Regions from separate parts of the Hydrogenophaga sp. L76 genome, predicted to be linked through region 2. Evidence: predicted binding sites of a transcription regulator. Region 2 holds the regulator's gene; each other region holds the start of a gene.
What was found. The regulator sigma-54, encoded in region 2, starts transcription at its own class of promoters, with help from an activator protein. The targets are predictions, from matches to a motif close to TGGCANGNAANCTGCTTT.
Positions count from the first base shown of each region.

Region 1: a site for sigma-54 is predicted at 7,519-7,536, ahead of AC23D4_RS08055 (CmpA/NrtA family ABC transporter substrate-binding protein). Genes of this name have one in related genera too.
Region 3: a site for sigma-54 is predicted at 3,199-3,216, ahead of AC23D4_RS15595 (P-II family nitrogen regulator). Genes of this name have one in related genera too.

Region 1 is NZ_CM172807.1:1,698,822-1,709,170, reverse strand. It holds gene serA (phosphoglycerate dehydrogenase) at 1-500, opposite strand, end outside; gene AC23D4_RS08080 (HPP family protein) at 586-1,704, opposite strand; gene AC23D4_RS08075 (substrate-binding domain-containing protein) at 1,744-2,439, opposite strand; gene AC23D4_RS08070 (MFS transporter) at 2,664-3,878, opposite strand; gene AC23D4_RS08065 (ABC transporter ATP-binding protein) at 4,192-5,004, opposite strand; gene ntrB (nitrate ABC transporter permease) at 5,001-5,936, opposite strand; gene AC23D4_RS08055 (CmpA/NrtA family ABC transporter substrate-binding protein) at 6,083-7,360, opposite strand; gene AC23D4_RS08050 (nitrate- and nitrite sensing domain-containing protein) at 7,726-9,018, opposite strand; gene cobA (uroporphyrinogen-III C-methyltransferase) at 9,138-9,992, opposite strand; gene AC23D4_RS08040 (cytochrome D1 domain-containing protein) at 10,204-10,349, shown strand, end outside.
Region 2 is NZ_CM172807.1:2,663,761-2,674,109, reverse strand. It holds gene AC23D4_RS12785 (ethanolamine ammonia-lyase subunit EutB) at 1-568, shown strand, start outside; gene eutC (ethanolamine ammonia-lyase subunit EutC) at 565-1,383, shown strand; gene AC23D4_RS12775 (HTH-type transcriptional regulator ArgP) at 1,427-2,338, shown strand; gene argS (arginine--tRNA ligase) at 2,579-4,252, shown strand; gene AC23D4_RS12765 (SPOR domain-containing protein) at 4,267-4,956, shown strand; gene AC23D4_RS12760 (thiol:disulfide interchange protein DsbA/DsbL) at 5,022-5,660, shown strand; gene lptA (lipopolysaccharide transport periplasmic protein LptA) at 5,800-6,435, shown strand; gene lptB (LPS export ABC transporter ATP-binding protein) at 6,441-7,217, shown strand; gene rpoN (RNA polymerase factor sigma-54) at 7,411-9,060, shown strand; gene AC23D4_RS12740 (THUMP domain-containing class I SAM-dependent RNA methyltransferase) at 9,057-10,349, shown strand, end outside.
Region 3 is NZ_CM172807.1:3,224,568-3,234,916, forward strand. It holds gene AC23D4_RS15580 (tripartite tricarboxylate transporter substrate binding protein) at 1-753, shown strand, start outside; gene AC23D4_RS15585 (hypothetical protein) at 1,072-1,338, shown strand; gene AC23D4_RS15590 (YifB family Mg chelatase-like AAA ATPase) at 1,414-2,970, opposite strand; gene AC23D4_RS15595 (P-II family nitrogen regulator) at 3,367-3,705, shown strand; gene AC23D4_RS15600 (ammonium transporter) at 3,736-5,166, shown strand; gene AC23D4_RS15605 (hypothetical protein) at 5,331-5,588, shown strand; gene glcE (glycolate oxidase subunit GlcE) at 5,677-6,798, shown strand; gene glcF (glycolate oxidase subunit GlcF) at 6,897-8,126, shown strand; gene AC23D4_RS15620 (DUF3597 domain-containing protein) at 8,293-8,706, shown strand; gene AC23D4_RS15625 (CidA/LrgA family protein) at 8,714-9,079, shown strand; gene AC23D4_RS15630 (LrgB family protein) at 9,076-9,834, shown strand; gene AC23D4_RS15635 (glutathione peroxidase) at 9,852-10,334, opposite strand.

The sequences.
Region 1 (10,349 bases), 960 kb from region 2:
GTCTTGCCGCGGATCTCGAACGAGTTGCTGGCCGATTTCAGCCAGCCGCCGCGGTGCGCCACGGCGTTCTTTTCGGGGATGCCGCGCATCAGCAGGATGGCCTCGGCCAGCACCAGCTCGGCCACCGAGCGGGTGTTGGAAAACGGTGCGTTGAACACCGCGATGCCGCGCTCGCGCGCCGCGGCCAGGTCCACCTGGTTGGTGCCGATGCAGAAGCAGCCCACGGCGGCGAGGCGGTGGGCGTGGCTCAGCACCTCGGCGGTGAGCTGGGTGCGCGAGCGGATGCCCACGAAATGCGCGTCGGCGATCTTGGCCAGGAGCTGATCGTCGGGCAGGGCGCCGGGCAGGCTTTCGATCTGGCTGTAGCCCGCCGCGCGCAGCACTTCGATGGCCGAGGGGTGGATGCCCTCCAGCAGCAGGAAGCGGATCTTGTGCTTGTCGATGGAGGTCTTGGGGCCGGGCTGGACGGCTTGGGTCGGGGTGGTGGTGGCGGCGTTCATAGTTGACTAATGTAGTCGGGTATGGCGCCCAAGGCCATTTTTGAGGCCTTCGTCCCCGCGCCGCGCGGGGGATTCACCGCGGGTTTCAGGCCGGGCCGGCGGGGGCCATGAACAGGGCGGCCACCAGGTCCGACTGCGTGATCATGCCCACCAGACGGTCCTGCGCGTCAAGCACCGGCATGTGGTGCAGACCGCCATCGGAGAAGCCGCGCACCAGGTCGGCGATGGCCTGTTCGGGGCGGGCGGTGCGCACCTTGCGGGTCATGATGTCTTCGACCCGGCGCGCGGTGTTCATGCGCGGCACGCGGCTGGGGGCTGGCGCGCTCTGGCCGATGAAAAAGTCGTGCAGCGACACGATGCCCACCAGATGCTGCCCGGCATCCACCACGGGCAGCGCCTTGATCTTGTGGTGTGCCAGGCGGGCCCAGGCTTCGTCCACCGAATCACCGGGGCCCACGCTCACCACGTCGCGCGACATGATGTCCTCGCACCGCACACCGCCCCAGTGGCGGCGCTGCGCGTGCAGTTGCGCGCGCGTCATGATTTCTTCGAGGTCGTGGCGGTCGATGTCGAGCAGCTCGCCGAACGAGGCCAGCGCGGCGTCCAGATCTTCCTTGTTGTAGCCCGCGCGCTGGGTGGGCAGCGGGTCGCGCGTGTCGTGGGGACGGCTCTTGGCCACGCCGTGGTGCGGGTAGCTGCGCCCCATGGCGTTGTTGAACAGCAGGGCCAGCGCCAGCATGACCGCCGAATCGGCGGCCACGGGCCAGAGCGCAAAACCAAAACCCAGCTCGTGGATCGCCGGGCCACCCAGCACGGCCGTGAGCGCCACCGCGCCGCCGGGCGGGTGCAGGCAGCGCAGCGCGAACATGGCCGCCACGGCGCCGGTGCCCGCCACCGCGGCGGCCAGGCCCGTCGATCCGAGCCACTGGTGGCAGGCCACGCCGATCAGCGCCGAGAGCACGTTGCCGCCGATGATGGACCAGGGCTGCGCCAGCGGGCTCGCCGGCACCGCAAAAAGCAACACCGCCGAAGCGCCCATGGGCGCGATGAACCAGACGCTGGACGTCCCCAGCGCGTGGCGGCTGAGCCAGTCGGTGCACAGCAGCCCGAGGCCCACGCCCACGCTGCTCAGCCAGAGCTCCCCGCGACCGATGGTCAGCGGGGCCGGGTAGAACGAACGCAGCCAGTTCAGCAGCGGATTCAAGGGCGGGCTTTCAGCGGCCGTGTGTCAACGCCGACCGGATCAGCCTGCGGCCTCCATCCCGTTGCGTTGCTTCGTTGGCCCGGTGGCGGGCGACACCAGGAACGCGAGCAGCGCACGCACCGCTTCGGGCTGCGTGGAGGCCGTGGCCAGGCCGGCCGAGAAGGTGGTGATGATCTGGATTTGTGCGGGCAGGGGGCCGAGCACGTCGATGCCTTCGAGGCTCATGAGTTCGCTCAGCTGCTGGAAGCCCAGCTCGACCTCGCCTTGGGCCACCAGCGAGCCCACGGGCACGCCGGGCGGGGCGGTGACGATGCGGTCCTTGATCTGTTCGGCGATGCCCCAGCGCTCGAAGAGTTTGGCCAGTTGCACGCCGCTGGGGCCGGTGGAATAGCCCAGGGTGCGCGCGGCGAGCACGGCCTGTTTCACGGCGGCTTCGCTGGTGATATCGGGGTGCGGCGCGCCGCGGCGCACGGCCAGCGCCACGCCGGAGTGCACCACGTCCACGGTGCTGCCGGCCATCACCTTGCCGTCGGTGGTGAGCTGGGCCACCGCGTTGGACGCGAGGGCCACGATGTCGAACGCTTCGCCGGCCTGCACGCGTTTGGCGGCGTCCACACCGCCCACGGATTCGAGTTCGATGACCGTGTCCGGGTGCGCCTGCCGGTAGAGGGCGATCAGGTCGGCCAGCACCTGCTTGGTGGCCATGGAAGAAATGATGCGGATGGGGGAAGCCATGCGGTCAGCTCCGGGTGTGCAAGGGTTGTAGGGCGCGCCGCCGTGTTGCGGCGCGAACCCGTGCAATTTAACCGCAAGCCAACGGAGCGGTATTCCTCAGGCCGTGCGTGCACGCCCCCCCTTGTGTCTTCGGCCGCCCGCTGAAGCGGGCTTAACTTCGCTGCGCGAAGTTAGCCTGCGACGAAAGGGCGGCCAGGTGCTGCGCACCTTGTCTTCTGCGCAGATCACGCGCTGCGCGCGCGGCCTCCCTTTTCTGCCCACGTGCGTGTCCAGCGCACCTGCATCGTGCGCATCACGCCCAGCATCAGCACCGAGAACACCGCCATGATCACGAAGCCGGAGAGGAAGCTGTCGGTGTGCTGTTTGGACTGGCCCATCATGGCCGGCACGAGGCCGCCGCCCAGCGCGCCGATCTCGCCGATCATGGAGCCGGCCACGGCGGTGGACATGGGCCAGCGCAGCGGCACCAGCTGGAACAGCGCACCGTTGCCTGCGCCCAGCGCGGCGAAGCAGACGATCAGCAGCAGCGTGGTCAGCACGATGGAGTGCGACGACAGGCCCACGCCCACCAGCGCGACCGACACCACGACCAGCACCACGGTCAGCGTGTTGACGCCGCCCCAGTGGTCGGAGATCCAGCCGCCGAAGATGCGCACCACGGCGCCCATCAGCGCGGCGAGCATGGTGAGCTGACCGGCCTGCACCTTGCTCACGCCGAACTGGTCGTAGTAGTAGGTGGGCAGGAAGGTGGTGATGCCGATGAAGCCGCCGAAGGTGACGACGTAAATCAGGCTGAAGACCCAGCCGTCTTTCTCCAGCAGGCAGGCCAGGTGGTCTTTGATCTTGGCGTGTTGATCGCGGTCGGGCGGCTCCTTGGCCATGAAGGCCACCACCAGCATGGGCACGACCGAGGCGATGGCGGCGAAGCCGTACACCGTCTGCCAGCCGTAGGCCTGCGCCAGCGGCGGCGCCAGCAGCGCGGCGATGGCGGTGCCGGCGTTGCCCGCGCCCACCAGGCCCATGGCCAGGCCTTTGTACTTGGGCGGGTACCAGCCCGAGCCCAGCGACATGGCCACGCCGAAGCTGGCGCCGGCCACGCCCAGCAGCAAGGCCATCTTGAGCATGTCGTCGTAGCTCTGCACGAAGAAGTAGCCGTACGCCATCGTGAAGCAGATCAGCGCCAGCTCGACCAGGGTGGCGGTCTTGCGGCCGACGTATTGCGCCAGCAGGCCGAGCGGGAACCGCATGATCGCGCCTGCCACGATGGGGATGGACAGCAGCAGGCCTTTCTGGGCCGGCGTGAGGTTGAACTCCTCGCTGATGAAGGGCGCCATGGCGCCGTTCATGACCCAGATCACGAACGAGAACGTGAGGTAGAAGAACGCTGCAAACAGCGTCGGTGTGTGCCCGCTTTTCAGGAACGTACGGAAACCCGCCATGGCGTGAACCTTTGAGAGAGAGGTGGGAGGGGATGGAAACCCAGGCCGCAGAGCGTCCGGGCCAGACGGCCGGGTGCGGTGTTTGGGGTGCGCCAGGCGGCCGGAGCCGGCCGTCTGCTGCAACTGAAAAGGCCTTCGTTAGCCTTGCTTGTATCAAGCAGATTTCATGCCCGATCCCGGGGCGTTTCAAGGGGTGCGGATGGCCCGCTGTGCACCAAGCTTGTGTCGCGAGGAGCCGGCGGCGCAAAGAAAAGGGGCATGCCACAAAGCATGCCCCTTTTTGGGTTGGGTGCGGCGCGGGCCGCGTGCCAGTTCAAGCCGCCTTTTCCACGTGCGCCTGGCGCGTGTAGAGAAAGTCGATCACGGCCTTGCGGTGGTGCTGGTATCGCGGATCGTCGGCCAGGGCCACGCGGTTGCGCGGGCGCGGCAGGTCCACGTGCAGCACCTCGCCGATGGTGGCGGCGGGGCCGTTGGTCAACATCACGATCTTGTCGGACAGCAGCACGGCCTCGTCCACGTCGTGCGTGACCATCACCACCGTGCTGTTCGTGCGGGCCACGATGTCGAGCAGTTCGTCCTGCAGCTTGGCGCGGGTCAGTGCATCCAGCGCGCCGAAGGGTTCGTCCATCAGCAGCACCTTGGGTTCCATCGACAGCGCCCGGGCAATGCCCACGCGCTGCTTCATGCCGCCGGAGATTTCACCGGGGCGTTTCTGCGCGGCGGCGGTCAGGCCCACCAGGGCCAGCGCGGCGTCGGTGCGCACCTTCATCTGGATGCGGGTTTCGGTGCGGCTGAACACGCGCTCGACCGCCAGGAAGACGTTCTCGTAGCAGGTGAGCCAGGGCAGCAGCGAGTGGTTCTGGAACACCACCGCGCGCTCCGGGCCGGGGCCGGCGATCTCGCGGTCGGCGCAGAGCAGCACACCGCTGGTGGGTGTGGTCAGGCCGGCGATCAGGTTGAGCAGGGTGGACTTGCCGCAACCCGAGTGGCCGATCAGCGCCACGAACTCGCCCTTGGCGACCGTGAGGTTGATGTCCTTGAGTGCGGGGAACAGGCCCTTCTTGGTCTTGAAGGTCTGCTCGACGCCCTGGATGTCGATGTACCTCGCTTCGTTGCTGTTGCTCATGACTTCACCTCTTCAAACGTAAACAGGGTGGCGATTTTGATCAGGGCGAATTCGAGCAGCAGTCCGACGATGCCGATGACGAAGATCGCGATGATGATGCTGGAGACATTGAGGTTGTTCCACTCGTCCCAGACCCAGAAGCCGATGCCCACGCCGCCGGTCAGCATCTCGGCGGCGACGATCACCAGCCAGGCCGTGCCCACCGCGAGGCGCACACCGGTCAGCAGGTAGGGCAGCACGGCGGGGAACAGGATCTTGGTGAAAATCTTCCATTCGCTCAGGTTGAGCACGCGGGCCACGTTCATGTAGTCCTGCGGCACGCGCTGCACGCCCACCGCGGTGTTGATGATCATGGGCCAGATGGAGCAGATGAAGATGGTCCAGATGGCGGCCGGGTCGGCGCCCTTGAACACCAGCAGGCCGATCGGCAGCCAGGCCAGCGGCGAGACCGGGCGCAGCAGGCTGATGAGCGGGTTGAACATGCGGCTCAAAAACTCGAAGCGCCCGATGGCGAAGCCGGCGGGAATGCCGACCGCTGCGGCCAGACCGAAGCCGATGGCCACGCGCTGCAGCGAGGCCAGCACGTTCCAGCCCACGCCCTGGTCGTTGGGGCCGTTGCTGTAGAACGGGTCAGAAAACACCGTGACGGCCTGCGCCCACGTTTCCAGGGGTTTGGGGATGCCGGTGTTGCCGGTGCTGGCGATCAGTTGCCAGACCAGCACCAGGCAGGCCAGACCCAGCACGGGCGGCAACACCGCCATCCAGAAACCGCGGAAATCGCGGCTCGCGGCCGATGGCCGGGCGCTGACCGCGGCGGGTGCAGCGGGGGCTTCGGTCTTGGGTGGGCTCATGGCTTTTCCAATGGGGCTGGCATGGGACGTGGCGGGCGGCGCGATGGCCTCCAGCGGGGAGTGAAAAACGGCGCTGACCATGGTGGGTTTCCTTTCAGTGCAGAGCGAAGAGAGAGATGCCTTCAAGCGAGCGAGAGGCCTTCAACCCAGAACGCCGCGGAACCGGCTTTGCCGGGCCGCCAGCGTTGCCCCCTTGGGGGGTGACGGCCGAAGGCCGGCGCGGGGGGTTACGCTTTGATCGCGAAGCCATCGGCGTACTTCGCGGGGTCTTTGCCGTCCCACACGATGCCGTCCATCAGCTTGCTGCTGCGCATCGGGTCCTTGGGCACGCTGATGCCCATGGCGCTGGCGACCGACTTGTAGAGGTCAATCTGGTTGATCTGTTTGGCGATGCCGAGGTAGTCGGGGTGGCTCTTGATCAGACCCCAGCGCTTGTGCTGCGTGAGGAACCACATGCCGTCGGACAGGTAGGGGAAGTTGACCTTGCCGTCGTTGAAGAACTTCATGTGGTTCGGGTCGTCCCAGGTCTTGCCCATGCCGTTCTGGTAGCGGCCCAGGATGCGCTGGTTGATCGCGTCCACACCGGTGTTGATGTAGGACTTCTGCGCCACGGTCTCGGCCATCTTCATCTTGTTCTGCAGGCCGGCGTCGATCCAGCGGCTGGCTTCGAGCACGGCCATCATCACGGCGCGCGTGGTGTTGGGGTACTTTTTGGTGAACTCGGCCGTGGTGCCCAGCACCTTCTCGGGGTGGTCGCGCCAGATGTCCTGCGTGGTGTTGGCGGTCACGCCCACGCCGTCCATGATGGCGCGGTGGTTCCAGGGCTCACCGACGCAGAAGCCGTCCATGTTGCCGATGCGCATGTTGGCCACCATCTGCGGCGGAGGCACGGTGATCAGGCGCGCACCCGAGATCGGGTTGATGCCCGCGGCGGCCAGCCAGTAGTGCATCCACATGGCGTGCGTGCCGGTGGGGAAGGTGCCGGCAAAGGTGTAGTCGCGCTTGTTGGCGGCCATGAACTTGGCCAGCGACGGGCCGTCCACGGCGCCCTTGTCGGCCAGTGCTTTGCTCAGCGTGATGGCCTGGCCGTTGTTGTTCAGGCTCATCAGCACGGCCATGTCTTTCTTGGGGCCGGCGGTGCCCATGTGCACGCCGTAGACCAGGCCGTAGAGCACGTGGGCGAAGTCGAGCTCGCCGTTGACCAGCTTGTCGCGCACGCCGGCCCAGCTGGCTTCCTTGCTGGGGATGATCTTCACGCCGTACTTCTTGTCGAAGCCCAGCACCGAAGCCATCACCACGCTGGCGCAGTCGGTCAGGGGAATGAAACCGATCTTGACCTCGGTCTTTTCCGGTGCGTCGGAGCCGGCGGCCCAGACGCCGCTGTGGCCCAGGGTGGAGAAGAAGGTGGCGGTGGCCGCACCCTTCTTGATGAAGGCGCGGCGCGAGGCCGGTGCCGGGGTCTCGGGCACGGTCGCCACGGTGGGGGTGGTGCTGCTTGCGGTCATGTCCAACTCCTTGCTGAAGAAAAAAGCGGTGGCCAAAAACAAAACGGCGCCCATTTCCAGCCCAGCTTGGTGCGGGCTTGAAATGGACGCCGTTGTCCTGTGTGTCTCGGGAGACTTCGGGATCGCGCCGCCATTGGCGCTCACCCTTTGCGTTTTATCAAGCAGGGACCGTGCCAGAAGAAAGGCATCTACCGTGTCGGAACCCGAAGAAGCTTGTTATTCAAGGACAAAATGGCATTTCAGGGCACGTGGCTGGTGTCGGATCGGCCGCCAGCGCGGTGAAGTTCCGGTGCGTTGGGGGCCTCAGCTTGGTGCACCGGCGGGGTGCGGCACGGGTTTTGTGCGCTGCAGCACAGCGCGTGGTTTCAGCGCCGCCGATCGGGCAGCACCTCGGCCATGGACAGCACCGCTTCGGCCACGTCGATGAGGCGGCGGTTCTGGTTCATGGCCATCTGGCGCAGGGTCTTGTGGGCCTCGGCCTCGCTCAGGTTGCGGTGTGCCATCAGCAGGCCCTTGGCGCGTTCGACCAGCTTGCGTTCGTTGAGGCTGGCGCGCACGGTGTCGAGTTCGTCGCTGATGGCCTGCAGGCGGCGCGACTGGTCCTGCACCAGATCGAGGATGGAGCGGTCAAGCTGCACGCCATAGCCCTGCGCCGGGCCGGGGCCGCTCACGTGGTCGGGCACCGGGTCGTGGAAGAACGAGAGCGCGTCTTCGGGTTGCACGGCGGCCGGGTGGATGCCCTCGAAGGCCTTCAGCTCGGCCAGGGCGGCCTGGGTCTTGTGCTCGCACAGGCGCTGCAGGCTGTCGGCGAGCCGGTCCTCGACCGTTTTCATGCGGTCCATGCGCAGGCTGCAGCAGTCGAACCAGGGCTGGCTCTGGTTGGCGTCGATCGGGCTGCCGTCGGCGGCGGTGCAGAGCACGCGGCGCATGCGCTCGAGTTCGGCCCGGGCGGCCACGGTGTCCTGGTCGGCGGTGGCCCAGAGCGTGGCGAGTTCGTCGCTGGCGAATTCCTTGAACACCTGCAGGCAACGCTCCTGCGAGTCGATCAGGTGCAGCAGGCGCTGCTGCCCGGCGCTGTCGGCACGGCCGCTGGCATACAGGGCCGAGCCGGCAGCGCGCTCCTGGCCGGCGAACTCCTTGCCCTGCATGAAGTTGAACAGCGCCACCAGATGGCGCGAGATGGCGGGGTCGCTGGCGCTGTCGGCGGCCTCGAACACCACTGCGATCAGGCCGGCGATCAGGCGCACGTAGGCTTCGGTGGTTTCGCGCGCCGTCCAGGCCTGGGTGTCGATGCGCTCGCGCAGGGCGGGCAGGGCGTCGAGCCCGTGCAGCACGTAGGCGATGCGGCTGAACAGGCGCGCGCCGTGGCCGAGGTGGGCGGCCTGGGTGTCGAGGCTGTCAAAGCAGCAGCGCAGCTCGGCTTCGGTGGCCCGGCATTCGGCGATCTGCTGCTGGCGTGGTTCGGCAAAGCGGGTGCCCTGTGAGCCGAGGAACAGGTTGGACAGGCCGCGCTCGCGCTGCAGGCCATGCACCAGCCGGCCGGTCACGTTCACCAGCGCGCTGGTGAGTGCGAGCTGGCGCAGCGCGTCGATCTCGCAGCGCTTGGCGGCGATGAGGAAGTTCAGGCCCGATTTGAGGGGCAGGGCGGAGGGGGTCATGCTGGAATCGGATCAGCAATAACTGTGCCGTTCGCCGCAGAGGCGCGGCTTTCAGCGCGAGCCGGGCTGCCAGGCCCGGACAGTATCCGATGGTCCCGCAGGCCGGGGTGCCTGCGGTGTCAGGCCTGGGCGGCTTCGCTTTCGCGTGGGATCCGGGCCAGCGCGGCACCCGGCATCAGCTGCGCGCGCAGGCCCACCACGCCGCCCACCATGATCAGGGCCGGGGGCTTCACGCCGTGGCTCAGCGCCAGCTGGGGCAGATCGGCCAGGGTGCCGGTGATGCAGCGCTCGTCGGGCAGGGTGGCCTTTTCCACCAGCGCCGCCGGTGTGTCGCCCCGCAGGCCGTGGGCGATGAGCTGGCGGCAGATCTCGGGCAGGTTGTTCACGCCCATGTAGAGCACCACGGTCTGGCGCGGGCGCGCGAGCATGGGCCAGTCCATGTCGAGGCCGCGCTCGTCGCGCGTGTGGCCGGTGGCCAACACCAGCGCACAGGCGTGGTCGCGGTGGGTCAGCGGTATGCCCACCGACGCGGCCGCGCCCTGCGCGGCGGTGAGCCCGGGCACGACGGTGAAGGGGATGCCGGCCGCTGCCAGCGCCTGGGCTTCTTCGCCGCCGCGGCCAAAGATGTAGCCGTCGCCGCCCTTGAGGCGCAGCACCGCGCGCCCGCTGCGTGCGAGCCGCAGCATGAGTTCGATGATCGAGGCCTGGGGCAGGGTGTGGCGCGACGATTCCTTGCCCACATACACGCGGTCGGCACCGGGCGGCAGGAAGTCGAGCACGGCCGGGCTCACCAGGTGGTCGTAAAGCACCAGTTTCGCAGCCTGCAGGGCCTTCACCGCTTTCAGGGTGAGCAGTTCGGGGTCGCCGGGGCCGGCGCCCACCAGGGTCACCAGGCCGGGTGGGCGGTCGTCCGTTGCCGTGCCGTCCCCGGGCCAGCCGGGCGCCAGCCAGTGGCTGTGTTCCATCACGCTCATGGGGCTCTCTCCTGGGTGTTGTCTGGCGTTCATTGTTGTCAGGCAGAAAGCCAACGTCCTTGAACTGGTTCAAGGACAGGGCCCACGCGCCGCCCGACGATGGGCGCAGCTCGTTGACCGGCGATGGACAGCAGCCAGGCGAGCGGGTCTGACACCCCGGGAGGGCAGAGGGCCACATCCACAGCTGATCCAAGACGGAGAGAGAAAACCCATGAAACCCACCAAGATCATCCTGAGCTCGCTCGCGATGGCGGCCATGCTGGTTGCCGGCGGCCTGCACGCCCAGGACAAGAAGCACCTCAGTCAGCCGGAATCGAATTACCAGGCGGGCAGCTCGCCCATCGGCGACGAGCCCAT
Region 2 (10,349 bases):
CCGGGGCACGGTGGGCCACAACGTGATGTATTTCGAAACCGGCCAGGGCAGCGCCCTGTCGGCCAACGCGCACCACGGTGTGGACCAGCAGACCTGCGAGGCCCGCGCCTACGCCGTGGCGCGGCGCTACCAGCCGCTGCTGGTGAACACCGTGGTTGGCTTCATCGGCCCCGAATACCTGTACGACGGCAAGCAGATCACCCGCGCCGGCCTGGAAGACCACTTCTGCGGCAAGCTGCTGGGCCTGCCCATGGGCTGCGACATCTGCTACACCAACCACGCCGAGGCCGACCAGGACGACATGGACAACCTCATGGTGCTGCTGGCCACGGCGGGACTGAACTTCCTGATGGGCGTGCCCGGCGCCGACGACGTGATGCTCAACTACCAGAGCACCTCGTTCCACGACGCGCTGGTGCTGCGCGAGCTGTTCGGCCTGAAGCGCGCGCCCGAGTTCGAGGCCTGGCTGCAGGGCGTGGGGGTGACGGGGGCCGATGGCCGCCTGCTGCCGGCCGCCGCGCAAGGCGCGTTGTCGCAACGCCTGTGGACCCTGCCGGAGCCCGCATGACACCGGACCAGACCCCCGCGCCAGGCACCGAAATCGAGACCGGTGCCGACCCCTGGGCGCGCCTCAAACGCTACACGCCCGCACGCATCGCGCTCGGCCGCAGCGGGGTCAGCCTGCCCACGCACGAGGTGCTGGGCTTCTCGCTCGCCCACGCGCAGGCGCGCGACGCCATCCATCTGCCGCTCGACGTGGTCACGCTGGCCGACCAGTTGCAGGCCGATGGCTGGCCCGCGCCGCTGACACTGCGCAGCCGAGCCCGCGACCGCCACGAATACCTGCTGCGCCCCGATCTGGGGCGTCGACTCGACGGCGACAGTGTGGCGGCACTGCAGGCCTGGCACACCAGTGGCGCATCCCCGGATGTGGCGCTGGTCGTGGGCGACGGGCTGTCGGCCCTGGGCATCCAGCGCCATGCCGTGCCGCTGCTGGGCGCCATCCGCGCGGCGCTGGGCGGGCCGTTGACCCTCAGCCCACCGGTGCTGGTGAGCCAGGCGCGCGTGGCCGTGGCCGACGAGGTGGGCGAACAGCTCGGCGCGCGCATGGTCGCCATGGTCGTGGGCGAGCGCCCTGGCCTGAGTTCACCCGACAGTGTGGGCATCTACCTCACCCACGCGCCCCGCGTGGGCTGCACCGACGCGCAGCGCAACTGCATCTCCAACGTGCGGCCTGCCGGACAAGACCCGCTCACCGCTGCGCGGCGCCTGGCCTGGCTGGTGCACGAGGGCCTGCGCCTGGGCTTGACCGGTGTGGCGCTCAAAGACCACAGCGGCCTGCCCATGGTGTCCCAAGCGCCTGCCCATCTGGATGCTGGTTAAACTGGTCTGAACCGTCTTCGGATCGATCAAGTTTCTCTCATCCATGCTGGACGCCCGCCAACTGCAAGCCCTGGCCGCCGTGATCGAACACGGCGGTTTCGGACCGGCCGCACAGGCCCTGAACCTGACCCTGGCCGCTGTGTCCTTGCGCATCAAGTCGCTGGAGTCGCACCTGGGCCAGCGCCTGCTGGTGCGGGGCAAGACGGTGCGTGCCACCGCCTCCGGGCAGGCGCTGCTGGCGCACGTGAAGCAGTTGCAGATGATGGAGGCCGACCTGCTGGTCGGCTTGCAGGGGGGCGAGCCGCGTGGCGCGGGCGCCGCCTGGCAGAGCCTGAGTGTGGCCATCAACGCCGATTCGGTGGCGGGCTGGTTTCTGCCCGGCGTGGCGCCGCTGCTGCAGCGCCACCGCTTGTTGCTGGAGATCCTGATCGACGACCAGGACCACACGCACGACGCGCTCAAGAGCGGCGACGTGATCGGCTGCGTGACCACGCTAGCGGAACCCATGCGGGGCTGCGTGGCCGAACCGCTGGGCGTGATGCGTTACCGCTGCGTGGCCGCGCCGGCCGTGGTGCAGCGCTGCCGCACTCCGCGCGGTACGGTGTCGCCGCACAAGCTGCTGGCACAACCGGCCATCATCTTCAACCGCAAGGATGCGTTGCAGGACAGTTTTCTGGCGCAGCACTTCGGCCTGAAGCAGCCGAACTACCCGAAGCACTTCGCGCCCGCGGTGGAAGCTTTCGAGACCGCGATCGAACTCGGCCTGGGCTGGGGCATGGTGCCCGAGCAGCATCTGGCCCGGCGGCCGGGGCTGCAGGAAGTGCTGCCCGGCGCCACGGTGGACGTGGTGCTCTACTGGCAGCACTGGGCGCGCGAGCCGCTGTCGGCCCAGCGCCTGACACAGGCGGTCAAGGCCGCGGCCCATGCCAGCCTGCCGCCGGTTTCAACGGATTGAACGACAGCGGGATTGCCGGGGCTTCCCCCGCACGGGTACGGGTTCAGGTGCTGGGGCTCGACACCTGGGTCGACCGCAGCGCGTGCCGATCTGCGCGGCGATGCTGCCCGAGCGCCACCGCCTGCCCAAGGTGCGCGCCTGCACCGACCACCGGGCGCGCTGGCTCTCGGGCGAGGTCCCGGCTGGCCTTGTGCCCGCCTGAAACAAGCGCAGAGGCCCGCCGCCTAAAATCCCATCCCTATGCTCAAGATCAAACAGGAACTGCTGGCCGGTCTGGCCACCTCGCTCGACGCGCTCTCGCCCGGCGCGGGCGCCAAGGCCGCCTTCGAATCGCCCAAGGTGGCGGCCCATGGCGACTTCGCCGTGACCGCGGCCATGCAGTTGGCCAAACCGCTCAAGCTCAACCCGCGCCAGGTTGGCGAAAGCCTGCGCACCGCGCTGCTCGCGATGCCGGTGTACCAGCAGTGGGTCAGCGACATCGACATCGCCGGACCCGGCTTCATCAACATCCGCCTCAAGCCCGCCGCCAAACAGCAGATCGTGAAAGAAGTGCTGGAGGCCGGTGCGGGCTTCGGTGTGCAACCGGCCAACGGTCAGCGCCTGATGGTCGAGTTCGTCTCGGCGAACCCGACCGGCCCGCTGCACGTGGGCCACGGCCGCCAGGCCGCGCTGGGCGACGCCATCTGCAGCCTGTACCAGACCCAGGGCTGGGACGTTCACCGCGAGTTCTATTACAACGACGCGGGCGTGCAGATCGGCACCCTGGCCAACAGCACCCAGTTGCGCGCCAAGGGCTTCAAGCCCGGCGACGAACAATGGCCCGAGGCCGCCTACAACGGCGACTACATCCAGGACATCGCCAACGACTACCTGGCCAAGAAGACGGTGCATTCGGATGACCGCGAATTCACCGCCAGCGGCGACGTGGATGCGCTCGACGACATCCGCCTTTTCGCCGTCGCCTACCTGCGCCACGAACAGGATCTGGATCTGCAGGCCTTCGCCGTCAAGTTCGATCACTACTATCTGGAGTCGAGCCTGTACACCAGCGGCAAGGTGGACGCCACGGTGCAGAAGCTGCGCGACGCCGGCAAGACCTACGAGCAGGACGGCGCGCTGTGGCTCAGGTCCACCGACTACGGTGACGACAAGGACCGCGTCATGCGCAAGGGCGACGGCTCCTACACCTACTTCGTGCCCGACGTGGCCTACCACATCAGCAAGTGGGAGCGCGGTTTCAGCAAGGTGATCAACATCCAGGGCACCGACCACCACGGCACGATTGCCCGCGTGCGCGCCGGTCTGCAGGCCGCTGGCGTCGGCATCCCGGCCGGGTATCCGGACTACGTGCTGCACACCATGGTGCGCGTGGTCAAGGGCGGCGAAGAGGTCAAGATCAGCAAGCGCGCCGGCAGCTACGTGACGCTGCGCGACCTGATCGAATGGACCTCGAAAGACGCGGTGCGTTTCTTCCTGCTCAGCCGCAAGCCCGACACTGAATACACCTTCGACGTCGATCTGGCGGTCCAGAAGAACAACGACAACCCGGTCTACTACGTGCAATACGCGCACGCGCGCATCTGCTCGGTGCTGGCTTCCTGGGGCGGCGACCCGGCCACGCTGGGCGGCGTGGACCTCTCGGCGCTGGACAGCCCGGCCGCGCAGGCGCTGATGCTGCTGCTGGCCAGGTACCCCGCCATGCTGGCCGACGCTGCGCGCGACTTCGCGCCGCACGACGTCACCTTCTACCTGCGTGAACTGGCCGCCAGCTACCACAGCTACTACGATGCCGAGCGCATCCTGGTGGACGACGAGGCGGTGAAACTGGCCCGCCTGGCGCTGGTGAAAGCCACGGCGCAGGTGTTGCACAATGGCCTCGCGGTGCTGGGCGTGAGCGCCCCGCAAAAGATGTGAAGCGGAAACCCCCTATGAAACAACAGACATTGCAGGCACACAAACAGCACGGCAGCACCATCGTGGGCTTCGTGGTGGGCCTGCTCGTGGGGCTGGGCATTGCGCTGTCGGTGGCGGTGTACGTCACGCGCGTACCGGTGCCCTTTGTCGACCGGGGCGTGTCGCGCAAACCGGCGCAGGATGTGGAGGAGGCCGAGCGCAACCAAGGCTGGAACCCCAATGCCGGTCTGGCCGGCAGCCCGGCCACCCTGCCACCACCGGTTGTGAGCCCGGAGCCGGCGCCCGCTTCAGCCGTGGCTGAACCGGCAGACAGTCCCGCCGCAACGACCACCGAGCCGGCCGCCGACAAGACCGCCGCCCGGCAACCAGAGCCGACGCAGGCCGATCCCCTGGGCGACCTGATGCGGGCGCGCACCGGCGCGGTCAAGGGGGCCGAACCGTCGGACAGCGCGTCGGTGCCGGCCGATCCTTTCACCTACTTCGTGCAGGCGGGCGCGTTCCGCGCGCCCGAAGAAGCCGAAGCCCAGCGCGCCCGACTCGCCATGCTGGGCATGGCGGCCGACATCAGCGAACGGGAGCAGTCCGGGCGCCCCGTTTTCCGGGTGCGCGTCGGACCATTCAGCCAGAAAGCCATGGCCGACGCCACGCTGGAACAACTCGAAGTCAACGGGGTGGATGCCGCCCTGGTGCGCGTTCAGCGCTGAACCCATCCCGGAACTTTTCCCATGGCCTGTGAAACCAAGTAGGTCAACACAAGGAGTTTGATTCGATGCAACGCCGCGATCTATCCCGTTCTCTGCTGGCTGCCGGTGCCCTCGCTGCCAGTGGCCTGGGGCTCAGCCCCGCCTGGGCGCAGCGCGTCGGGTTCCAGGAGGGCAAGGACTTTGTCCGACTGAGCAAGCCGGTGCCGGTCAGCACGCCACCGGGGCAGGTGGAAGTGGTGGAGTTTTTTGCCTACTCCTGCATCCACTGTCACCATTTCGAGCCGCTGCTCGACGCCTGGATCAAGAAGCTGCCCGCCGATGTGAAGGTGCGCCGCGTGCCGGTGGCCTTCAACACGGCTTTTGTGCCCATGCAGCGCCTGTATTTCGCGCTGGAATCCATGGGCCTGGTCGATGCCCTGCACCAGAAGGTGTTCAAGGCTTTTCACGAAGAGCGCCTGCCGCTGACCACGGCGCCGGCCATCACCGCCTGGGTGGAGAAGCAGGGTGTTGACCGTGAAAAATTCACCGGTTTCTTCAACGGCAGTGCCATCAAGATGGCCGAGGCCGCCATCGGGCTGCAGAACGCTTATGACGTTGAAGGCACACCTGCGCTGGGTGTGGCGGGCCGTTTTTACATCGGTGGGCAGGGTCCGCGCACGATGCTGATTGCCGATTCACTCATTGCTGAAGCACGCAAAACCTGATCCCGGGTTCCCCGTGCCGCGAGCAAGACCCGCTGCAGGCGGGTCTTGTGCTTTTCGGGCCGGCTCATTGAGCGCTGGATGCCGACAAGTGGCCTTTGCACCGTTACAATGAATGCAAGATTTGTGCCCTATTAAAGCCATGCCCACACACCACCTTCCCCCCCCATGGATCCGCAGTCTCTTTGCCACGATGGCCGGTCTGGTGCTGGCAGGCGCGGCCCACGCGGAGCTGGCCGACAAAGACAAGCCCATGAACATCGAGGCGGACGCGCTGCGCTACGAAGACACGCGGCAGACCAGCGTGTTCACCGGCAACGTCCTGATCACCAAGGGCACCATCGTCATGCGGGGCAGCAAGATGGACGTGCGCCAGGATCCGCAGGGCAACCAGTTTGGCGTGGTGACCGGCACGGCGGCAGCGCCTGGTTTCTTCCGCCAGAAGCGCGAAGGCCTGGACGAGTGGATCGAAGGCGAGGGTGAGCGCATTGAATACGACAGCAAGGCCCAGACCGTGGTGTTCACCGGCAGCGCCGTCTTGCGCCGCTACCGCGGCACCCAGCTGAACGACGAAAGTGTGGGCAATCAGATCACCTACAACAGCCTGACCGAGGTGTTCACCGTCAAGGGTGGACCCGCCAACCGCACGGCCGCCAACCCCTCGGGTCGCGTGCGTGCCATGCTCACGCCCATTCCCGATGCGGCGTCCCCGGCACCCGCCCCGACCGATCCTGCCAAGCTGCGACCCAGCACCGATCTCAACGAGAAGCAGAAGTGACGACCATGCTCATGGCCAGCACGCCTCAGGCGATGGCGGTGCGCAGCAGTCTGGAAGTCCGGGGTCTGAAGAAATCCTATGGCAGCCGCACGGTGGTCAAGGATGTCTCGCTCAAGGTCGACAAAGGTGAAGTGGTCGGCCTGCTGGGCCCGAACGGCGCCGGCAAGACCACCTCGTTCTACATGATCGTGGGCCTGCTGCGTGCCGATGGCGGGCAGATCCTGCTCGACGGCCAGCGCATCGAAGGCTTGCCGATCCACCGCCGTGCCCGGCTGGGCCTGGGTTACCTGCCACAAGAGGCCTCGATCTTCCGCAAACTCACGGTGGCGCAGAACGTGCGCGCCGTTCTGGAGCTGCAGCACGATGTGGATGGCAAACCCCTGACCGAAGCAGAAATCGGCAGCCGCCTCGATGAACTGCTCAAGGACCTGCGGGTGGACCATCTGCGCGATTCGCCGGCGCCCGCCCTTTCCGGGGGCGAGCGGCGCCGGGTGGAAATCGCCCGGGCCCTGGCCACGCGCCCGCGCTTCATCCTACTGGACGAACCCTTTGCCGGCATCGACCCGATTGCGGTTCTGGAGATCCAGCACATCATCGGTTTTCTGAAGTCCAGGGGCATCGGTGTGCTGATCACCGATCACAACGTGCGCGAAACCCTGGGCATCTGCGACCACGCCTACATCATCAGCGACGGCCATGTTCTGGCCAGCGGTCCCACCGCAGAGATCGTGGAAAACGCCGAAGTACGCCGTGTGTACCTGGGCGAGAACTTCCGCATGTGAACATGACCTCCACGCTCGTCATTGCATGTACTTCGCGGCCCCCCGAGGGGGCTGATTCGCCTTGGGGCGGCCCGGCGGCGTCTTGTGGCCCCCACGCCTTGCCGCTGCGCGGCGCGCTGCCCCCCAAGGGGGTTGATTCGCCTTGGGGCGGCCCGGCGGCGAATCTCCGTTTCCCGCTGCTGTACGCCCAGGCATGAAGCAAGGCCTCTCCCTGCGTGTATCGCAGCATCTGGCGCTCACGCCCCAGTTGCAGCAATCGATCCGCCTGCTGCAACTCTCCACGCTGGAAATGGCGCAGGAGGTCGAGCAGATGCTCGACGAAAACCCGTTTCTGGAGCGCACGGAAGAGATCGCCGAGCGCGAGGCTTTCGGTCTGGAGCAGGTCGATGCGCCGGTGAGCGCCGGCGAACAGATCGCCGATGCCGCGCTGCCGGTGGCCGACGCCGTGGCCGCCCCCGCCGAATTTGACGGCCCGCTGCCTGACCGCGTCAGCAGCACGTCCGACGCGCCCGCCGACAGCGGCTCAGGCGACGAGATCGAAAGCCGGCTCGACGGCGCCACCCCGGTGGAAGAAAGCTGGGAAGGCGACGGCACGGTCGAGATGGCGCCCGATGACAGCGAATGGGGCGGCGACGCACCGGCGCGCAACAGCGGCTCCGGTGGCGACGACGAAACCGCCAGCGCAGCCGACCTGGCCCGCAGTCCCGTCAGCCTCCAGGACCACCTGCACGAGCAGGCCCGTTGTCTGCGGCTGAGCGACGAGGACGCGGCGGCGCTGTATTTCCTCATCGAATCGCTCAACGACGATGCCTACCTCGAAGACGACATGGCCGAGCTCGCCCTGGGCTTCTGGCGGCTCATGCACGGCCGCGAGGCCACCTCGCCTGCCATCGAAGAGCTGGAGGCCGTCGAAGCGCAGCTGCGCATGGCCCTGGGCTGGCTGCAGCACATGGAGCCCACCGGCGTGGGTGCGCGCAACCTCGGCGAATGCCTGCGCCTGCAGATCGAAGAGCTGCGCAACACCCCCGAAGCGCGCGCGGCGCTGGCCATCTGCAACCAGTCGATGGAGCTGGTGGCCAAACGCGACATCAAGCGTCTGTGCGCCCTGTGCGGCATCGACGACGAAACGGCGCGCGCCGCGCTGGGTGTCATCGCGCGGCTTGAACCCAAACCCGGGCGCCGTTTCATCGATGTGGAGCGCAACGTGGTCGTGCCCGACGTCATCGTCACACGCGCCGGCCGGGGCTTCAAGGTCATCCTGAATCCCGACGTGATGCCGCGCCTGCGCGTGCACGACGTGTACGCCAACGCCATGCGCCAAAACCGCGGCGGCCGGGACAACGGCGGCGAAGCCGGCCACGCCGCCATGCAGCAGCGCCTGCAGGAAGCGCGCTGGTTCATCAAGAACATTCAGCAGCGTTTCGACACCATCCTGCGCGTATCGAGTGCCATCGTCGAGCGCCAGCGCAACTTCTTCATGCACGGCGAACTCGCCATGCGCCCGCTGGTGCTGCGCGAGATCGCCGACGAGCTGGGCCTGCACGAGTCCACCATCAGCCGCGTGACCACCGCCAAGTACATGGCCACGCCGTTCGGCACCTACGAGCTCAAGTACTTCTTCGGCTCTTCGCTCGGCACCGAAACCGGCGGCAACGCGTCGAGCACCGCGGTGCGCGCCCTGCTCAAACAGTTCATCGCCTCCGAAGAGCCCAAGAAACCGCTGTCCGACAACCAGCTCTCCGACCTGCTCAAGGAGCAGGGCATCGAGTGCGCGCGCCGCACCGTGGCCAAGTACCGCGAGGCACTTCGCATCGCACCGGCCAACCTTAGAAAAAGCCTGTGAATCAATTGAAGTTGTTTCTCCCCTGTGCGGCCGGCGTGGAGGACATGCTCGCCGACGAGGTGCAGCGCATCACCAACGAACCGCTGGCCTTCAAGGCCCGCGGCGGTGTGGGCATCAAGGCCTCGTGGCGCGACGCCATGCGCCTGAACCTGTACAGCCGCCTGAGCCAGCGCGTGCTGGTGCAGCTCTGGCACGGTGGTTACCGCGGCGAGCAGGACCTGTACAACGCAGCCAGCGAGATCGCCTGGGAAATCTGGTTCACGCCGCAGCAGACCATCAAGGTCGAGATCACCGCGCAGCACAGCCCGCTGACCAGCCTCAACTTCGCCGCACTGAAGATCAAGGACGCCATCTGTGACCGCTTCCGCGACAAACGCGGCGAACGCCCCAGCGTGGACACCACCTGGCCCGACGTGCGCATCTACGCCCACGTCACCACCGACGAACTCACGCTCTACATCGACACCTCGGGGGAGCCGCTGTTCAAGCGCGGCTGGCGCGAAGACAAGGGCGACGCGCCGCTGAAGGAAACGCTGGCCGCGGCCATGATCGCTGCCACCGGCTGGAACGGCGGCGAGGCACAAACGCTGGACGACATCACCCCGCTGTACGACCCCTGCTGCGGCAGCGGCACGGTGGTGATCGAAGCGGCGCAGATCGCGCTCAACATCCCGCCCGGCATGCTGCGCCGCTTTGCGTTTGAAAAGATGCTGCCGTTCCAGCAGCATGTGTGGACCGCGATCCAGGACGAAGCCGAGCGCGAGATGCGCGACTGGCCCGAAGGCCACGCGCCCATCGTGTTCGGCAGCGACGTGTCGTTCCGCATGGTCGATTTTGCGCAGCGCAACGCCGAGCGCGCAGGCGTTGCCCACGCGATCGAACTGCGCGGCGGCGACGCCCTGCAGCGTATGCCGCCCACGCAGAAACCCGGTGTGATGCTGCTCAACCCGCCCTACGGCGAGCGCATCGCCGCGGCCGGTGTGGCTGGAGAAAACGCCAGCGCCCGCGCCCAGCGCATGGAGCCGCGCGCCCCCCGCACCGGCGCGGCCGGCAAGGCTGCGCCCCCCGCGCCCGGCCTGGGCCGCGAGAGCGCGCAGATGGCCGACGGCGGCGACGGCAGCGAGTTCTTCCAGCAGCTCGCCGCTCACTGGAAGAGCCACTACGCGGGCTGGAGCGCCTGGCTGCTCACGCCCGACCTCAAGCTGCCCGGCAAGATGCGCTTCAAGGAATCGCGCCGCGTGCCGTTGTGGAACGGTCCGATCGAATGCAGGCTGTTCCGGTTTGATCTC
Region 3 (10,349 bases), 560 kb from region 2:
GCCGGTGGCGCGATCGGCGCCCAGCAGGCCGCACGAAGTCCCGGCGATGGCTATACCTTCCTGATGACGCCCAATGCCGTGGTCAACCTGACCCCCCTGTTGCGCAAGGTGCCCTATGACCCCCTGGAGGACCTGCTGCCGGTCGCCATGATGTCCAGCAGCTACGGTCTGGTGGCCGCACGCAAGGATCTACCGGCCAACACCATGGCCGAATTCATTGCGTTGGCGAAGAAGGACCCCGGCAAGCTGAACTTCGGCTCGGTCGGGGCGGGCACGGCCACGCACATCAACGGCGAGATCGTGCACCTCAAGACCGGCATCCAGCTCACCCATGTGCCGTACAAAGGATCTGCCGAGTCGCTGGCCGACCTGCTGGGCGGGCGCATCGACGTGATCTACGACCCGGTGGCGCTGGCCCAGATCAAGTCGGGCAACCTCAAGGCGCTGGCCGTGACCAGCCCCGAGCGCCACCCCGAGCTGCCGGCCGTTCCCACGCTGCGCGAGCAGAAACTGGACATACCCGGAGGCACCTGGTTCGGCGTTTTTGCCCCGCGTGGCACGCCGCCGGCGATCATTGCCCGCATGGACGCCGAAGTCGGCAAGGCGGTCAATGCACCGGACGCCCGTGCCCTGATGGCCCAGTTCAGCCAGTACCCGGATTACAAGGGAGCCGAAGCCTTTGGGCGCGGCATCCGTGAGGAAACGGCATTCTTCAAGAACCTGATCGCACAGACCGGGCTCAAGATCGAGTGAGTCGCTGTCGGTCTCAGCGAAGCCGCGGCGCCTTCGGGCGCCGTTTTGCATGGTGCGCCAGCCTCAGCACTGTGGCTGAAGTGGTGCAACCTGCTTCAGGGTGAAACCCAGAAGGTGCTGACGCATTCCACGATGCCGGTGCTGACAGATCGCTGACCGGTGGCCTGCCGCTGTCGCGCCTTGGAGGCAGGCCGGCCTCGGTGTGCAAGCAGGCTCCACCCCCACTTCACAGGAGCGCCCCATGGCCACCTACAAGGTCGGATACTTCTCGGCAGCCTTGCATCGAAGTCGATCAACCGCCTGCTCGCCAATGCGCTGGTGAAGGTCGCTCCGCCCGAGCTGGTGCTGAGCGAGATTGCGATCAAGGATCTGCCGCTCTACAGATCGGACTACGACGCCGACTGCCCGCCGGTGGCACGCGCCTTCAAACAGGCGATTGCCGAAGTCGTCCAGTTCAAGCCCGCTCTCATCACGGCCGATGGCGAGGTTACCGACGAGGGCACGAAGCAGTTCCTGCAGGACGACATGACCGACCTGCACGCCTTCATCGTGCGCGTGCTGACGGTGCTGCCGCGCAGTGCCTGACGCGTGTGAAGGGAGGGCGCCTCCGGCTCCACGGCGCCACTGATGTCGCCAGTCGGCCATCCGGCCACCGGCGGCTCAGCTTCCCTGCCGCAGTGCCCGCCGGTATTGCACCGCCTCGGCGACATGCCCCACACCCACCGTGTCCGCCTCGGCGAGGTCGGCGATGGTGCGCGCCACGCGCAACGCGCGGTGGGTGCTGCGCGCGCTCCAGCCCAGGCGGGCAGCGGCGGTGTTGAGAAACTTGAGGGCCGCGGCATCGGCCAGGATGTGCTGGTCCAATGCCTGGCCGGCCAGCGCCTGGTTGGTGCAACCCTGCCGGACCTGGGCGCGCTCGCGCGCAGCCACCACACGCTCGCGCACCGCGTCGCTCGGTTCACCGGCCACGCCGTGCAGGAGATCGTTCGGCGGCAGGGCGGGCACCTCGACGTGCAGATCGATGCGGTCCAGCAACGGGCCGCTGAGCTTGCCCTGGTAGCGCGAGATCTGGTCGGGCGTGTCGCGGCAGGCGCGGGTGGGGTGGCCCAGAAAGCCGCAGGGACACGGGTTCATGGCGGCGACCAGCTGGAAGCGCGCCGGAAACTCGCTCTGCATGGCCGCGCGCGAGATGCGGATGTGGCCACTCTCCAGCGGTTCGCGCAGAGCCTCCAGGGCGGCCCTGGGGTATTCGGGCAGTTCATCGAGGAAGAGCACCCCGTGGTGCGCGAGCGAGATTTCACCCGGCCGCGGTGGCGAACCCCCGCCCACCAGCGCCACGGCGCTCGCCGTGTGGTGCGGTGCGCAGGTGGGGCGCTGCCCCCAGTGGTCCAGACGAAAGCGCCCGGCGAGCGAGGCCACCGCGGCGGATTCGAGCGCTTCCGACGCGCTCATCGGCGGCAGCAGGCCGGCGAAGCGCTGGGCCAGCATGCTCTTGCCCGAGCCGGGCGGCCCGACCATCAGGACGCTGTGTCCGCCGGCCGCCGCGATCTCCAGCGCGCGTTTGGCCGCGGCCTGGCCTTTCACTTCGGCGAGATCGGCGTAGGCCACGGTCTGGCCGATCTGCGTCGGCGCCAAGCGCGTCCAGCCGCCGTCGTCGGGAGGCGCCTCGCCGCCCGCGGCGCCTTCGGGCAGGAACTGCGCCACCACGTCCAGCAGGTGGCGGGCGCGGTACACCTTCGCCTGCGGCACCAGCGCGGCTTCTTCGGCGCTGCCGGGCGGCAGCACCAATCTGGACTGTGCCGCCGTCGCGGCGTTGGCGTCCCGGTGCAGCGCCAGGCTCATGGCCAGGGCGCCGCGCACCGGGCGCAGCTCGCCGCCCAGCGAGAGTTCGCCCGCAAACTCCCAACCTGCCAGCCGGGAGGCATTGATCTGCCCGTTGGCGGCGAGGATGCCGAGCGCGATCGGCAGGTCGAAGCGGCCCGAGTCCTTGGGCAGATCGGCCGGGGCGAGGTTGACGGTGATGCGCTTGTTGCTGGGGAATTCGAGCCCGGCGTTGGCGATGGCCGAACGCACGCGCTCGCGCGCTTCCTTGACCTCCGTGTCGGCCAGACCCACCAGCGTGAAGCTGGGCAGGCCGTTGGCGAGGTGGACTTCCACCTGCACCGGACGGGCTTCCAGGCCCAGCAGCGCACGGCTGTGCACCAATGACAGACTCATCTGAATTTCCTCCCTGTTTCGGTGCACGGCAGTCCTGAAGCGCCTCTCCGGGCGTTGGAACTTCGATGCACAAATTTGGTGCCTGGGTTCGGTGGTGACCGCCACCCCAGTCGGCACGAGCGCGCCCATCATGGCACAGGCCGCCGATCCGCCGGCCACCCCGCTGGCGTTGCGCGGTGTTTTCACGACAGCGCGGTACGCCGCGGCACGATCCGATCGGAACGCGGTTGGCACGGTCCGTGCTTGGGGGTGTAAGCGATTGAATCAAGACCATGGCGCTGCCATGAAACAGTCCGCATCCAAAGTGGTGTCAGCCCTCGTGGCCAGCACTGCCCGTGTCAGCCCCGGTGCATGCCTCACGGCGTGAGCACCACGTACTAGAAGAGGAATCACAGCATGAAAATGGTTTCAGCCATCATCAAGCCGTTCAAGCTGGACGAAGTGCGCGAAGCGCTTTCCAGCATGGGCGTGCAAGGCATCACCGTCACCGAAGTCAAGGGCTTCGGCCGCCAGAAGGGCCACACCGAGCTGTACCGCGGCGCGGAGTACGTGGTCGACTTTCTGCCCAAAGTGAAGATCGAAGCCGCCGTGGACGACGGCCTCGTGGACCGCGTGATCGAAGCCATCGAAGGCGCCGCACGCACCGGCAAGATCGGCGACGGCAAGATTTTCGTCACCGACCTCGAACAGGTGGTTCGCATCCGCACCGGTGAAACCGGCAAAGAAGCGCTCTGATCAACGCCCTGCACAAGAAAGATCATCAACATGAAAAAACTACTTGCAACCCTGTTGTTGGGCGTTGGACTGGCTTTTGGTGGCCTGAACGCCGTGGCCCAGACCACGACCGAAGCGCCGGCCGCTGTCGCAGCACCGGCTGCCGATGCGGCACCCGCGGCCGACGCGCCGGCTGTTGAAGCCCCTGCTGCTGCTGCTGAAGCGGCACCCGCTGAAGAGGCCGTCAAGGAAACCGTCGACAAGGGCGACGTGACCTGGATGATGATCTCCACCATCCTCGTGCTGCTGATGGTCGTGCCCGGCCTGGCCCTGTTCTACGGCGGCCTGGTGCGCAGCAAGAACATGCTGTCGGTGCTGATGCAGGTGATGGTCGTCTTCTCGCTGATCGCCGTGCTGTGGGCCGTCTACGGTTACAGCCTGGCGTTCGGTGGTGAGGGCCTGATCTTCGGCAACCTCGACAAGGTGTTCCTGAAGGGCATCACGCCCGACTCGCTCGCCGCCACGTTCACCGCTGGCGTGATGATCCCCGAGTACATCTTCATCGCCTTCCAGTGCACCTTCGCCGGCATCACCTGCGCGCTGATCGTGGGCTCGTTCGCCGAGCGCATCAAGTTCGGCGCCGTGCTGCTGTTCTGCGCCATCTGGTTCACGTTCAGCTACATCCCGATCGCCCACATGGTCTGGGGTACCGGTGGCTACCTGTTCGACAAGGGCGCGCTGGACTTCGCCGGCGGCACCGTGGTGCACATCAACGCCGCCATGGCCGGTCTGGTCGGTGCCTACGTGCTGGGCAAGCGCATCGGCTACGGCAAGGAATCGATGGCGCCTCACAGCCTGACGCTGACCATGGTCGGTGCCTCGCTGCTGTGGGTGGGCTGGTTCGGCTTCAACGCCGGCTCCAACCTGGAAGCCAACGGCGGCACCACGCTCGCCTTCATCAACACCCTGTTCGCCACCGCCGCCGCCGTGCTGGCCTGGTGTGTGGGTGAGACGCTGGGCAAGGGCAAGGCCTCCATGCTGGGCGCCGCGTCCGGTGCGGTCGCGGGTCTGGTCGCCATCACCCCGGCTTGCGGAACCGTGGGCCCCATGGGTGCCATCGTCATCGGCCTGGTGGCTGGCTTCCTGTGCCTGTGGGGCGTCTCGGGCCTCAAGAAGATGCTGGGCGCGGACGACTCGCTCGACGTGTTCGGTGTGCACGGCGTCGGCGGCATCGTCGGTGCCTTGCTGACCGGCGTGTTCTCGGCCGGCTCGCTCGGCGGCGTCAAGGGCGACGACTACTCCATCGCCAGCCAGCTGCTGATCCAGGCCGAAGGCGTGGTCATCACCATCGTGTGGTCCAGCGTCGTGGCCTTCATCGCCTACAAGATTGTTGACCTGATCATGGGTCTGCGCGTCTCGGAAGAAGCCGAACGCGAAGGTCTGGACATCACGTCCCACGGCGAAACCGCCTACAACCGCTGAACGGTTCCAGCGCGGCGCGCGACAAGGTTCACCGACCGTCGCCACCGCGTTGCAACCCAGAGTCTCCTTTGGATGTTGACCCCGTGCTGCCGCAAGGCACACGGGGTTTTTTTCGTTTTGCTCCGTATCATCGTGGCAGGACACCACAACATCAGGAGGAAACCATGTCCCAGGCACTGTCACGCGGGTGGACCGGTCGGATCGCGACCGGATCGTTCGTTTTTGTATTGACGGCGATCACGCCCATCGCGATGGCCGCGACGGGCCAGGCCCCAGGGAGTTCTGGTGGCCAGAAGCCCCCGAGCAAGGTCACCTTCGTCGACGCGCCCTCCAGCGAGAAACCCGCGGCGCGGGAAAAACGCCTCAAACGCGAGTGCAAGGGCCGGCCCAATGCGGGCATGTGCCTCGGGTACACGCGGTAGTCGCCCTGCCGGGCCCTTGCGCTGCATTTGCAGCGCCGCGTGCAAAAAATTCAAAACCCGCATCGGTGTGGCCGCTACGATGGCGGCCATGAGTTACAGCCCCACCGAATCCCCCCGCCAGTTGATCGACCAGGTGCGCGCCGCTGCGTCTGCGCGCCGGTCCCTGCGCATCATCGGTGGCGACACCAAGGCCTTTTACGGTCAGCCCGTCGCGGGTGAGACCCTGTCCACCACCGGGTGGGCCGGTATCGTGAGCCACGAGCCGAGCGAGCTGGTGGTGACGGTGCGGGCCGGCACGCCGCTGATCGAGCTGGAAGCGGCGCTCGCCGAACAGGGCCAGTGCCTGCCGTTTGAACCTCCGCGCTTTGGCTCCGCGTCCACCATCGGTGGCGCGGTCGCCGCCGGGCTGGCCGGCCCGGCGCGCGCCAGCGCCGGCGGTGTGCGCGACTACGTGCTCGGCGTGCAGTTCATCGACGGCCGGGGCGAGTGGCTCACCTTCGGTGGCCAGGTGATGAAAAACGTGGCGGGTTACGACGTCAGCCGTGTTCTGGCCGGCTCGATGGGCACGCTGGGCATCCTCACCGACATCTCGCTCAAGGTGCTGCCGGTGGCGCCGGCCGAAGCCACGCTCGTGTTCTCTTTGGGGCAGAACGATGCGCTGGAACAGCTGCACCGCTGGGGCGGCCAGCCGCTGCCGTTGAACGCCAGCTGCTGGGTAAAAGATCAGACCCAGGCCGACGCGCCCGAGCTGCTGTTCCTGCGCCTGCGCGGCGCGGTGGCGGCGGTGGAAGCTGCCTGCGAGCGGCTGGCGCGCGAAGCGGGCGGCAACCGCATGGACAACGCCGAGACAGGCCCCGACTGGGCCGCCTGCCGGGACCAGACCTTGCCGTTCTTCAACGCCCCCGCGCCCGATCTTTGCCTGTGGCGCCTCTCCGTGCCGCAGACCGCACCCGTCCTTGCCTTGCCGTATGCGCAATTGATCGAATGGCATGGCGCGCAGCGCTGGCTGTGGGCACCGGCGTCGGCCGCTGCTGAAATCCGCAACGCCGCCGCGGCGGTGAACGGCCACGCCACGCTGTTCCGTGCCGGAGCCGACGGAGCGCCCGGTGTGCCTCGCTTCGACCGCCAGACAGCCGTCATCGACACCATCACGCAACGCCTGCGCGCCGAGTTCGACCCGGCAGGCCTCTTCAACCCCGGCAGAACATGAGCCCCCTCGCTCCGCCGCCGAGCGGGTCGCTGCCCCCCAAGGGGGTGCAAACCCGGCTTGGGGCGGCCCGGCGCCCAGTTTCAAAGGGCTGATCTCACATGCAAACCAACCTCTCCCCCGAATACCAGGCGCGCGCCGATGGTCGCGCCGCCGAGGCCATCCTGCGCAAGTGCGTGCACTGCGGTTTCTGCACCGCCACCTGCCCGACCTACCAGCTGCTGGGCGACGAGCTCGACGGTCCGCGGGGCCGCATCTATTTGATGAAGCAGGTGCTCGAAGGCGCCGAGCCGACGCGCAAGACCCAGCTGCACCTGGACCGCTGCCTCACCTGCCGCAACTGCGAAAGCACCTGCCCCAGCGGCGTGGACTACGGCCACCTGATCGACATAGGCCGCAAGATCGTGGACGAAAAAGTGCCGCGCCCGGCGGGCGAAAAAGCGGTGCGCTGGCTGCTCAAGGAAGGTCTGCCTTCGCCGCTGTTCGGCCCGGCCATGAAGATGGGGCAACTGGTGCGCGGGCTGCTGCCGGCTTCGCTGAAGAACAAGGTGCCCGCCAAGCAGGACGCCGGGCGCTGGCCGACGCAGACCCATGCGCGCAAGGTGCTGATGCTCGCGGGTTGCGTGCAGCCGGCGATGATGCCCAACATCAACTCGGCGACCGCGCGCGTGCTCGACGCGGCCGGCATCCAGACCGTGATCGCGCCCAAGGCGGGCTGCTGCGGCGCGGTGAAGTTCCACCTGAACGACCAGGACGGCGGCATGGCACAGATGCGCGCCAACATCGACGCCTGGTGGCCGCACGTCGAGGCCGGTGTCGAGGCCATCGTGATGAACGCCTCGGGCTGCGGCGTGACGGTGAAGGAATATGGCCACATCCTGCAGTACGACGCGACCTACGCGGCCAAGGCCGCGCGCATCAGCGAGCTGACCCAGGACCTGAGCGAGCTGCTGCCTGTGCTGGTGCCGGTGTTGAAGCCCAAGCTGGCGAAGCAACCCGACGCGAAGAAGGTGATCGGCTTTCACCCGCCCTGCACCTTGCAGCACGGTCAGCAACTGAAGGGCGGTGTGGAGCAGCACCTGTCGGCGATGGGTTTCACGGTGATGGTGGCGAAGAACGAGGCGCACCTGTGTTGCGGCTCGGCGGGCACGTATTCGGTGCTCAACCCCACGCTGTCGTACCAGCTGCGCGACCGCAAGCTCGGCCACCTGAGCGAACTGCGGCCCGACGTGATCACCAGCGCCAACATCGGCTGCATCACGCACCTGCAGAGCGGCACGGCCACGCCGGTGCGGCACTGGGTCGAGCTGCTGGATGAGGCGCTGGCCTGACACCGGCGGGCATTTCCGCACAGGCACCGGCCTGTCCCCCGCACCCCGCTGCCAGGGCGATACAAATAAGTAACGCCTCTGTCGCCATACAGCGATAAGCTGGGGCTGCGGTGCCATCAGCGTCTGGCGCCGTGCTTTGTGTTCACGACGCCATTGGAGATTTGACATGGGTTTCTTCAGCAACATCCTGGAAAAGTTGGGTATGAAAGAGGCCGCTGCTGCGCCCGTCATCACACCGCCCCCTGCGGCTGCGCCGGCTCCCGCCGCAGCACCCGCTCCGGTCGCCGCGGCTCCGGCCGAGCCCGTGGTCAATTCCATCACCATGGTGGACGTGGTTGCCCTGCTGACGGAGAAGGCCGCCAACCACCCGGAGAAGCTCAACTGGAAGACCTCCATCGTCGATCTGCTCAAGCTGCTGGGCCTGGACAGCAGCCTGGCCGCGCGCAAGGAGCTGGCCAAGGAGCTGTACTGCCCCGACGACAAGATGGCCGATTCCGCCCAGATGAACATGTGGCTGCACAAAAATGTGCTGGGCCATATCGCGGCCAACGGCGGCAACATCCCGAAAGAGCTGCTCTGAGAGGCTGATGATCCCCGCGCTCGCCACCCTGCTCGTGTTCCAGCTCATCGGCGAGGCGCTGGTGCGCGCGCTGGCGGCGCCGGTGCCGGGCCCGGTGGTGGGCATGGCGCTGCTGTTGCTCGCGCTGGTGCTGCGACCCTCGCTGCTCGGCGCCATCCAGCCCACGGCGCAGACCCTGCTGCAACACCTCTCGCTGCTCTTCGTGCCCGCGGGTGTCGGTGTGATGCTGCACCTGCAGCGCCTGGGCGACGAGGCGCTGGCCATCGGCGTGGCGCTGGTGCTCAGCACGCTGGTGGGCCTGGCCAGCGCGGCGCTCACCATGGCGTGGTTGATGAAGCGCGTGTCGCCACCCTCTGATCACGACACGGCATGAACGAAGGTCTGCCACTCGCTGGTGTGGCCGTCGGCCGCCTGGCCGATGTCTGGGTCTATCTCTCCGCTTCGCCGCTGCTGGGGCTGACGGTCACGCTGCTGGTCTACCACGGCGCTTTCGTGGCCTACCGCAAAAGCGGCTTCCATCCGCTGGCCAACCCGGTCGCCCTGTCGGTCATCGTGCTCGGCGCGCTGCTCTGGGCCACGGGCACGCCCTACGCCACCTACTTCGAAGGCGCGCAGTTCGTGCACTTCCTGCTCGGTCCGGCCACCGTGGCGCTGGCTGTGCCGCTGTTCCAGCAGCTCGCGCGCGTGAAGCGCCTGTGGCTGCCCATGGCGGGCGCGCTGGTGGTGGGCACGCTGGCCGCCACGGTCACCGCCATCGGCGTGGGCTGGGCGCTCGGCGCATCCAAGGCCACCATCGCCTCGCTCGCGCCCAAGTCGGTCACGGCGCCCGTGGCCATGGGCATTGCCGAAAAGATCGGCGGCCTGCCCACGCTCACCGCCGTGCTCGTGGTGTGCACCGGCATCCTCGGTGCGGCCAGTGCGCGCTATGTGCTGGACGCGCTGCGCATCCAGGACCCCACGGTGCGCGGCTTCGCGCTCGGCACCGCGGCGCACGGCATCGGCACCGCGCGGGCGTTTCTGGTGAGCGAAGAGATGGGCGCCTTCGCCGGCTTGGCCATGGGGCTCACGGCGCTGTTCAGCGCGGTGGCCTTGCCGCTGGTGGCGGGCTGGCTGCTGAACTGGATATAGGCTCCCCCACTCGGGGTCTATCCCAACGCGGCTTCAATGTCTTTCGCCAGCTTCTCGGGTGCGTCCTGCGGCGCGTAACGCTTGATCACCGTCCCGTCCTTGCCCACCAGGAACTTGGTGAAGTTCCATTTGATGGCCTTGCTGCCCAGCAGACCGGGGGCCTCGGCGCTGAGCCACTGGTAGAGCGGGTGGGCCTCGGGGCCGTTGACGTCGATCTTGCTCATCATGGGGAAGCTGACGCCGAAGTTGCGCTGGCAAAAGGTGGCGATGTCTTCATTGCTGCCGGGGTCCTGGCTGCCAAACTGGTTGCACGGGAAGCCCAGCACCACCAGGCCACGCGCGCCGTAGGTCTGGTGCAGCTGCTCCAGGCCACCGAACTGCGGCGTGAAACCGCAGGCGCTGGCGGTGTTGACAATGAGCATCGGACGGCCGCGAAACTGCTCAAGGGCGACCGGCTTTCCGTCGATGGACTGGGCTTCGAAGTCGTAGATGGTGGGCATGGAGGCTCCTGTAAA